DNA from 2 places in the Ferribacterium limneticum genome. Region 2 is predicted to be linked to the other one. Evidence: riboswitches for the same ligand, from Rfam matches in the RefSeq annotation. Region 2 holds a riboswitch; the other holds the start of a gene.
The links. A riboswitch is a leader RNA that binds a small molecule or an ion and turns the genes downstream of it on or off. The one in region 2 is predicted to bind glycine.
Positions count from the first base shown of each region.

Region 1: it holds a riboswitch for glycine, as region 2 does, so the genes downstream of both, KI617_RS16805 (trimeric intracellular cation channel family protein) here and gcvT (glycine cleavage system aminomethyltransferase GcvT) in region 2, are expected to answer to the same signal.

Region 1 covers NZ_CP075191.1:3,489,406-3,494,041, reverse strand. Annotated here, with positions in the region: gene KI617_RS16810 (GGDEF domain-containing protein) at 1-1,745, shown strand, start outside; gene KI617_RS16805 (trimeric intracellular cation channel family protein) at 1,818-2,486, opposite strand; glycine riboswitch at 2,644-2,738, opposite strand; gene phoR (phosphate regulon sensor histidine kinase PhoR) at 3,074-4,366, opposite strand; gene phoB (phosphate regulon transcriptional regulator PhoB) at 4,372-4,636, opposite strand, start outside.
Region 2 covers NZ_CP075191.1:1,732,013-1,736,648, forward strand. Annotated here, with positions in the region: gene gcvP (aminomethyl-transferring glycine dehydrogenase) at 1-1,699, opposite strand, end outside; gene gcvH (glycine cleavage system protein GcvH) at 1,860-2,246, opposite strand; gene gcvT (glycine cleavage system aminomethyltransferase GcvT) at 2,270-3,361, opposite strand; glycine riboswitch at 3,439-3,518, opposite strand; glycine riboswitch at 3,530-3,618, opposite strand; gene KI617_RS08165 (3',5'-nucleoside bisphosphate phosphatase) at 3,729-4,568, shown strand; gene KI617_RS08170 (L-threonylcarbamoyladenylate synthase) at 4,570-4,636, shown strand, end outside.

The sequences.
Region 1 (4,636 bases), 1.8 Mb from region 2:
TTCGCCTGCGCGCCATCCTTGGCTACGAAGCGTTGATGCGGGGACCGGAGGGGAGCCCGCTGCATCGGCCGGACCAGTTGTTCGGAGCCGCGGCGCGGCTTGGTTTGACCAATGATCTTGAGCACCTCTGCCGGCAGGCCAGCTTGCGGGCATTTGCCGCACAGCGCCTGGCTGGCCGGCTGTTTCTCAATGTCACCCCGGGGTGTCTGCTCGATCCACGCCTGATGAACGGCCACACCCGCGATCTGCTCAACGCGCTCGGCATCGCCCCGAACCGTATCGTGCTTGAATTGACCGAGAATCAGCAGATCACTGACATGCCCGGCATCCTGGAGGCACTGCAGCACTATCGCGGGCGCGGTTTCCAGATCGCCATCGACGACCTGGGCGAAGGCTTTGCCAACCTGCGCATGTGGTCGGAGTTGCGCCCGGAGTTCGTCAAGATCGACAAGCATTTCATTCACGGCATCGCCGAAGACCGGATCAAGTTTCATTTTGTCCGGGCCATGCAGGATCTGGCCGAAATCTGCAATGCCTCACTGGTCGCCGAGGGCATCGAGCGCAATCAGGATTTCGTCTGCCTGCGCGACATGGGCATCGCCTGCGGCCAGGGCTATTTCATCGCCCGGCCGGAAAGCCATCCGGTGAGGCAATTGCCGGGTCAGACGGTGATAGCGCTCGACCAGCAATCGCTGGCCCTGTCGCCGATGACCGGCGGCCCCGGCAAGTTGCCGACGGCGCGCAGCCTGCTCCGGACGATCCAGCCCGTGGCGCTGAATGCCACCAACGAGAAGGTGATTGCCCGTTTCGAAGCCGATCCCGATCTGGATGTGCTGCCTGTTGTTCAGGGCACGCAGCCGGTGGGCATGATCAACCGGCACAGCATGATCGACCGCTTCGCCCGGCCGTTTCGCAAGGAACTGTTCGGGCGCCGGACCTGCGATCTGTTCATGGATCACGCTCCGCTCATCGTCGACCAGCACGCCACCATCCAGGAACTGGCGATGATGCTGTCAATGGCGCCCAAGCATTACCTGTTCGATGGCTTCATCGTCACCGGCGAGGGCAAGTACCTCGGCGTCGGGACCAGCCATGACCTGATGGCAACCATTACCGAAATGCAGATCAGTGCCGCCCGTTACGCCAATCCGCTGACCCAGTTGCCGGGCAATGTACCGATCAACGAGCATGTCGACCGCATGCTGTCGTCCGGCGAGCAGTTCGTGGCCGCGTACATCGACATCGACGACTTCAAGCCCTACAACGACACCTATGGCTACCGGCGCGGCGATGACGTCATCCAGACGCTGGCCCGCCTGCTCTGCGAGGCCACCGACGAGCGCATGGACTTTGTCGGCCATATCGGCGGCGACGACTTTTTCGTGATCTTCCGCAGCCCCGACTGGGAAATGCGCTGCTGGCAAATCATCGCCAGCTTTGCCGAGGCGGTCGGCAACCTGCTGACGATCGACGAACGCCTGCAAGGCGGCTACATGGCTGAAAACCGGCGCGGTGAAGTGAGCTTCCAGGGCTTGCCGACCTTGTCCATCGGTGCCGTTCGCATTGGCCTGGGGGAGTGCGAATCGCATCGCGAAGTCGCCGCTGCCGCTTCGGCCGCCAAGAAGCAGGCCAAGAAAAAAGCCAAGGCGGCCGCCAATGAACCCCTGGGCGGCAGCCTGTTCATCGAGCGCCGCCGTTTGGGCGCCGGCGATGCCGTTTTGTCCGTGGCGCGGGCCTTGAACTGACGCCGCCGGCCTGCCGGGATTTCCTTGGCAGGCCCGGCAAGCCTGGCGCTGAAGCGAACGCGCCCCGTTTGTTCAGTCCCAGCGCTGCTGGTAAGAGAAGGTCGGGAGCTTCCAGCCAAAACGGAGCGCCAGCATGCGAAAGCCAAAGCCGGCGATAAAACACGCCAGCGTATTGAGGTCAGCGTCGATGTCGGTTGATTTCAAGACCAGGAAGAGGGCGCAGACAAAGAGCGACACGCTGGCGTAAAGCTCCCGGCAGAAAACCACGGGGACCTGGTTGCAAAGCACATCGCGCAGAATGCCCCCGCAGATGCCGGTCAGCATGCCGGCCATGATGACGACAACGACCGGGTAATTGAGTTGCAGGGCGACATTGCAGCCAATCAGGGAGAAGGCGACCAGACCCATCGCATCCAGCATCAGGAAGATGTTTTTCATGTGGTGCATGAAGCGGGCAAGCAAGGTTGTCGCCAGACCGGACAGGATGACGAGATAGACGTACTCGGGATGTTGCGTCCAGCCAATCGGGAAATTGCCAAGAATGACATCCCTGATCGTGCCGCCACCCAGGGCGGTGACGAAGGCAATCACGGCCACCCCGAAAATGTCCATGTTGCGACGCCCTGCCGCCAGCGCGCCAGACATGGCTTCGGCCGCGATGGCGACCAGATAGATGACCAGTAGCAGGTCGAATTGCTTGGTGGCGAGCGGCTGAAAAACGTGGATAAGAGTTTCTAACATCAGGACAGACTCCGTCAAAAATCGGAAGGCTCGAATTGAGTCTTCCGTGACGCCTCTCCCCCTGTCCTTTTACCTGAGAGTTTCAGCTCGCTGTGAGCCTGCCCCTTCGGTGAGTTGCCAGGCGCCAGGGCACCTGCAACTTCTCTCCAGCCGGCGAATCATTTCTGCGGTTCAATGTACCTGAGCGATTATGGGAGTTTGCGCCTTCGGCGGAGTTCGCAAATTTGGAACTCTCTCTCCCGCAGAAGGGCGGATTATCGTGATTCGGCGGATTGCTTGTCAATCAGTGACAGGCCAGCGCTTGAAACGCGGTGGCGAGCCTCATGCCAACGGCAAGATTCTTGCCGAGCACGAAGCAGCCTCGCGGATAGAGCGGCCCCTGCGCCGGTTTGGCTGCCGAGGCAGAGGCGACAAGGGTCAGTCGGAGCGAATGCCGTTCAGTTAAGCGTCATTCCCGCGCAGGCGGGAATCCAGTACTTTGAAATCCCTGGGTTCCCGCCCGCGCGGGAACGACTAATTCGAAGGGTTTTCCGCTTAACAGAACGGAGTTGCCGGGTCGAAGCCGTGGTGTGCCCGGTGTTGCCGGCTTACAGGCTACTCACCCGGCTGGCCGGAAATTTGGCGGTGAAGCAGCTGCCGACGCCCGGGGTGCTCTTGATATCGAGCTGCGCCTGGTGGCGGTTCAGCGAGTGCTTGACGATGGCCAGGCCGAGGCCGGTGCCGCCGGCATCGCGAGAGCGGCCACGGTCGACGCGGTAGAAGCGTTCGGTCAGGCGGGGGATATGCTTGGCCTCGATGCCGATGCCGGAATCCTGCACGGCGAATTCGCCGCCTTGCGGGGAAGCGCGCCAGCTGATCCGGATTTTGCCGCCGGCCGGCGTGTAGCGCACGGCATTGGCGACCAGGTTGCCGAAGGCGCTGACCAGTTCCGGCTCGGAGCCGCGCAGGTCATTATGGCCGTCGTTTTCGACAATGATCGTGTGGCGACCGGCGGACAGGCCATCGGCATCGCGATGCAGTTTGTCGAGCAGGCTGGCCATGTCCACCGGCTCGTTGTCCGGTGGCGGCGCCGATTCGATCGAGGACAGGGTCAGCAAGTCCTGAACGATAGACTGCATGCGCTTCGACTGGTCGGCCATCATCTCGAGATAGCGGTTTCTTTCCTCGCGGTCGACATCGAATTCCTGCAGCGTTTCGAGGAAGCCGGCAAGCACGGTCAGCGGTGTGCGCAACTCGTGCGACACGTTGGCGACGAAATCGCGGCGCATGCGGTCGAGGCGCTCGGTCTGCGTGACATCCTTGACCTGCATGAGGCGCCGGCTGCCAGCGTAGGGGATGATGTGGATCGAGAAGACGCGGTCCTCTTTGCGTTCGGTGCGCATGGTCAGCGGCCGGCTGAAATCGCTTTCTTCTAGATAGGCGACAAATTCCGGCTGGCGAACGATGTTGGCGACCGATTGCCCCCGGTCGGTGCGGATGACCAGCCCGAGCTGATCTTCGGCGGTACTGTTGCAGAACAGGATCTGGTTGTGCGTATCGAGCAGCACGACGCCATCAGTCAGGGCCTGTCCGGCTGCGAAGAGCATGGCAATTTGATGGTCACGCTCGGCGATCTGCTCGCGCAGGTCTTTCTCGTGCCGATAGAGGCGGCCAAAGATGCCATCCCAGGCGCCTTCGCCCTCCAGGCTGGGATCGACCACCGGGTTGTGCGACCAGCGGTCGAGGCGGGCGAAGTTGCGGAAGTGGAAGGCCATCTGCAGGGCCAGGCCCAGACAGAAAACCGTCCATCCCGCCCAGTGGGCAACAAAATAGCCGACGGGTAGTGCAATGACTGTTGATAGCAGTGCCAGCAACAGGGCCCGCATCAGTTGCGATGACACCTCGCTCAGGCTCCCCGGAAGCGGTAGCCGGTGCCGCGTACGGTTTCGACGCGCTCGTGGTTGCCGGAGGCTTCGAGGGCAGCGCGCAGGCGGCGGATGTGCACATCGACCGTGCGCTCCTCGATGAAGACATGGTCGCCCCACACTTCGTCGAGCAACTGGGCGCGGGTGTAAACGCGTTCGGCATGCGTCATGAAGAAGAAGAGCAGGCGGAACTCGGTCGGTCCCAGTTCGATCGGCTGGCCGCTGGCCAGCACGCGATGGGTCGCC
Region 2 (4,636 bases):
GCATGCAGATGGCGTCGAAGCCGGTGACGGTCTTCAGCCACTCGGTCAGGCTGGTGATCATTTCCAGGTAACCAGCGGCCTGGTCGCGCGGGGCGAACGGGTGCAGGCCACCGAATTCCGGCCAGGTGACCGGGATCATCTCGCTGGTCGCGTTCAGCTTCATGGTGCAGGAGCCGAGCGAGATCATCGAGTGGTCAAGGGCCAGATCCTTGTTCTGCAGCGACTTCAGGTAGCGCAGCATCTCGTGTTCGGTGTGATGCGTGTTGAACACCGGGTGCTGGAGCACGGCATCGCTGCGGATCAGCGCGTCCGGCAGCGCGGAGTCGGCGGCTGCAACCTGAGCGTCGATGGCTTCCATGTCGAGCGTGACCTGGGTGATCAGCTTGAATAGGGTCGCAACATCGGCGCGCGTCGTCGTTTCGTCGAAGGAAATGCCGAGCACACCGGCCGAGACGCGGCGCAGGTTGTAACCGGCGGCCAGGGCATCGAGATAGACGGTTTCGGCGCGGGCGCCGAGATCGAGATGCACGGTGTCGTAGAACTGCTTGGTCAGCAGATTGACGCCAGCCCGCTTCAAGCCCTCAGCCAGGATGGCGGTCAGGCGGTGGATGCGACCGGCAATGGTGCGCAGGCCTTCGGCGCCGTGATAGACGGCATACATGCCTGCCATGTTGGCGAGCAGCACCTGTGATGTGCAGATGTTCGAGTTGGCTTTCTCGCGACGGATGTGCTGCTCACGCGTCTGTAGTGCCATGCGGTAAGCCGTGTTGCCGCGGGCATCTTTGGACAGACCGATGATGCGGCCCGGCATCGAGCGGACGAAGGCTTCGCGGGTGGCGAAGAAGGCGGCGTGCGGGCCGCCGAAGCCCATCGGGATGCCGAAGCGCTGGCTGGAACCGAGCGCGATGTCGGCGCCCATGGCGCCCGGCGACTTGAGCAGGACGAGGGCCATGAGGTCGGAGGCGACGGCGACCGTGGTGCCATGCGCCTTGAAGCCGGCGATCAGGCCGCTCAGGTCGCGGACTTCGCCGTTGTCGCCCGGGTACTGGAGCAGGACGCCGAAGAATTCGCCGTCCTTGTTGGCGTCAATGTCGCCGATGACCAGTTCGAAGCCGAAATAGCTGGCTCGGGTCTTGACCACGTCAATGCTCTGCGGGAAGCAGTTGGCATCGACCAGAAAGCGGTTCGACTTGGACTTGGAAACGCGACGCGCCATGGTCATGGCTTCGGCGGCAGCGGTGGCTTCGTCGAGCAGCGAGGCGTTGGCGATTTCCAGGCCGGTCAGGTCGACGACCATCTGCTGGAAGTTCATCAGCGCTTCCAGGCGGCCCTGGGCGATTTCGGCCTGGTAGGGCGTGTAGGCGGTGTACCAGCCCGGGTTTTCCATCACGTTGCGCAGGATGACTTTGGGCGTCAGCGTGTCGTAGTAGCCCATGCCGATGCAGGACTTGTTGACGACATTTTTGCTGGCCATGGCCTTGAGGTCGGCCAGCGCCTCGTGTTCGCGGCGCGGGGCGGGCAGCGGCAGGTCTGCCGGCAGGCGAATGGCGGCGGGAACAGTCTGGTCGATCAGCTGTTCGAGGCTGTCAGCACCGATGGCGGCGAGTATGGCAGCCATTTCGGTGGTGCAGGGTCCGATGTGACGGCCGATGAACTCGTCGTGCTGTTCAAGGGCGGAAAGGGGAAGATTCAACGGCATGGGAATCCTTGAAAACGATAGATACGGCGATTTTTTGTGCTCCCTCCCCTTCAAGGGGAGGGCCGGGGTGGGGATGGGGTATTGCACGATACGCAAACCGAACCCATCCCCCACCCATCCTCCCCCTTAGAGGGGGAGAAGCTTTAAATGCTGACGATGCTTACGCGGCGTCAGCAACGGCCTGGTAGGCGGCGGCGTCGAGCATCTTGTCGAGGTCGGCCACATCGTCCGGTGTCATCTTGAACAGCCAGGCAGCGTAGGCGTCCTGATTGACCGATTCCGGCGCATCGGCAGCAGCCTGGTTCACTTCGGTGACGGTGCCGGCGATCGGGGCGTACACGTCAGCGGCAGCCTTGACCGATTCAACGACGGCAATTTCCTTTTCGGCGTCGAAATGGGCGCCAATTTCCGGCAGTTCAACGAAAACGAGGTCGCCGAGAGCTTCCTGGGCATGGTCGGTAATGCCGACGGTGACGGAACCGTCAGCGTTGAGCAGCATCCATTCGTGGGAGGCGGTGTACTTGAGGTTGGCGAGGACGTTGGACATGGTTTTCTCCTGAATGGGGTGAATTAGATGACTGCTTTGCCGTTGCGGGCGAATACGGGTTTGGTGACCTTGGCCTTGAGCGCCTTGCCACGGATATCGACTTCGACTTCGTCGCCGATCTGCACGCCGAGCGGCAGGCGGGCGAGGGCGATGGACTGCTGGAGCGTCGGCGAGAAGCTGCCGGAGGTGATTTCACCGTCGCCGTGCGGGGTCATGACCTTCTGGTGGCCGCGCAGCACGCCCTTGTCGAGCAGGATCAGGCCGAGGAACTGCTTCTGTTGGCCATTGGTAACCAGCGCTGCCTTGCCGACGAAATCGCGATCAGTATTCAACGACACGGTCCAGGCCAGACCGGCGTCGAGCGGCGAAACCGTCTCGTCCATGTCCTGGCCGTAGAGATTCATGCCGGCTTCCAGGCGCAGCGTGTCGCGCGCACCGAGGCCGCAAGGGGCAACACCGGCGGCATTGAGCTTGTTCCACAGCGCTTCGGCTTCGCCAGCAGGCAGCATGATTTCGTAGCCATCTTCACCGGTGTAGCCGGTGCTGGCGATGAAGTACTGATCGACCTCGGCAGCGAAGAAAGCCTTCAGACCTTCGGTCGCAGCCTTGGCCTGCGGCAGCACTTCCCAGACCTTGGCGCGGGCATTCGGGCCCTGGACGGCGATGATGCCGAGGTTGTTGGCGCCATCGCGGCGCTGGGTGATGGTCACGTCGAGCTTCCATTCGGCGACCTTGGCCTGCATCCAGGCCAGATCCTTCTCGGCCGTGCCAGCATTGACGACAATGCGGAAGCGCGTATCGGTCAGGAAGTAGATGATCAGGTCGTCGATAACGCCGCCGGCTTCGTTGAGCATGGCGGCGTAGAGGGCCTTGCCGGAAACCTTGAGCTTGGCCACGTCATTGGCGACGAGGCGGGAGAGGAAAGCGCGGCAATCGGCGCCGACCACATCAACCGGACACATGTGCGACACGTCGAACATGCCGCAGTTGTTGCGGACCGCGTTGTGCTCCTCGATCTGCGAACCGTAGTTGACCGGCATGTCCCAACCACCGAAATCGACCATCCGGGCATTCATCGCGCGGTGAGCGGCATTCAAAACCGTTTTCTTCAGCATATCAGTCCTTTACAGGCTTTAATTAAAGCCGGTTCTAGAAACGAAAAAGGGGTGAAACGAAAGATACACATCTTGCGTTTCACCCCTCTGTCCTCGATACCTGAGAGATTTGCCCCATCGGTGGGCGCTGTTGACGCCGCTCTCCAGAGTTTCGAAATGGCAAGCCATTTCGGTTCCGCGGTCCTTTTGCCTGAGCGTTTTCGGGTGAAATTGCGCCTTCGGCGGCAGACGGATCTGCGCTCTCCCACGGAACGGGAGGCACTATAGCGGGATGCTCCGGTCTAATCAACCTGCTGCACTGCACAAGGGAGTCCGGGGTATGGCCCCCTTCGTGCTAAACTCTTCGTTTGCCTTCAAACGCTTGCCTGTGATACCTGTCAATTTCGATTTTCATTGCCATTCCATCGTTTCCGACGGCTTGCTGCCGCCCGAAGTGGTGGCTAGACGCGCGGCAGAGAATGGTGTCGATCTGTGGGCATTGACTGACCACGACGATATCGGCGGTCTTGCCACGGCCAGGGCGACGGCTGAAGAAGTCGGGATGAGTTTCGTCAATGGTGTCGAAATCTCCATTGAGTGGCGCGGTACCCCGATCCATATCGTCGGCCTCGGTTTTGATGCAGCCAATGCTGCGCTGACTGGCGGCCTCGATGAACTTCGCATTGGTCGTGTCGAGCGGGCGAAGCGCATGGGTGACGCCCTCGCAGCAATCGGTATTCCCGGTGTTTATGAAGGCGCCCTGTGCTTCGTGACCAACCCCAGCCTGATTTCTCGGGCGCATTTCGGGCGTTACATGGTTTCGATCGGCATCGCCAAGGATATGAGTGGCGTTTTTCAGCACTACCTGACGCCCGGCAAGCCGGGCTATGTCGATCATCGCTGGGCGACGCTCGAAGAAGCCGTTAACTGGATTACCGGTGCCGGTGGTGTGGCTGTCGTGGCCCATCCCGGGCGCTACAAGATGTCCGGCGCTGAGATGCGCCGCTTCCTCGATGATTTCAAGGATGTCGGCGGGCAGGGTATCGAAGTGACCTGCGGCAGTCATTCGCCGGATCACGTGATGCATTTTGCCCGTCTGGCCCGTCATTATGAGTTCCATGCTTCTCGCGGCTCCGATTTCCACGGGCCAGAAGAGAGCTATGTCGATCTTGGTAAACTTCCTCAATTGCCTGAAGACCTGAAACCGGTCTGGCGCCTGGTGTTCTGACATGGCACGCGTTGTCAATATTCATCCTGAATCTCCGCAGTCGCGCTTGCTTGTCCAGGCGGCTGAAT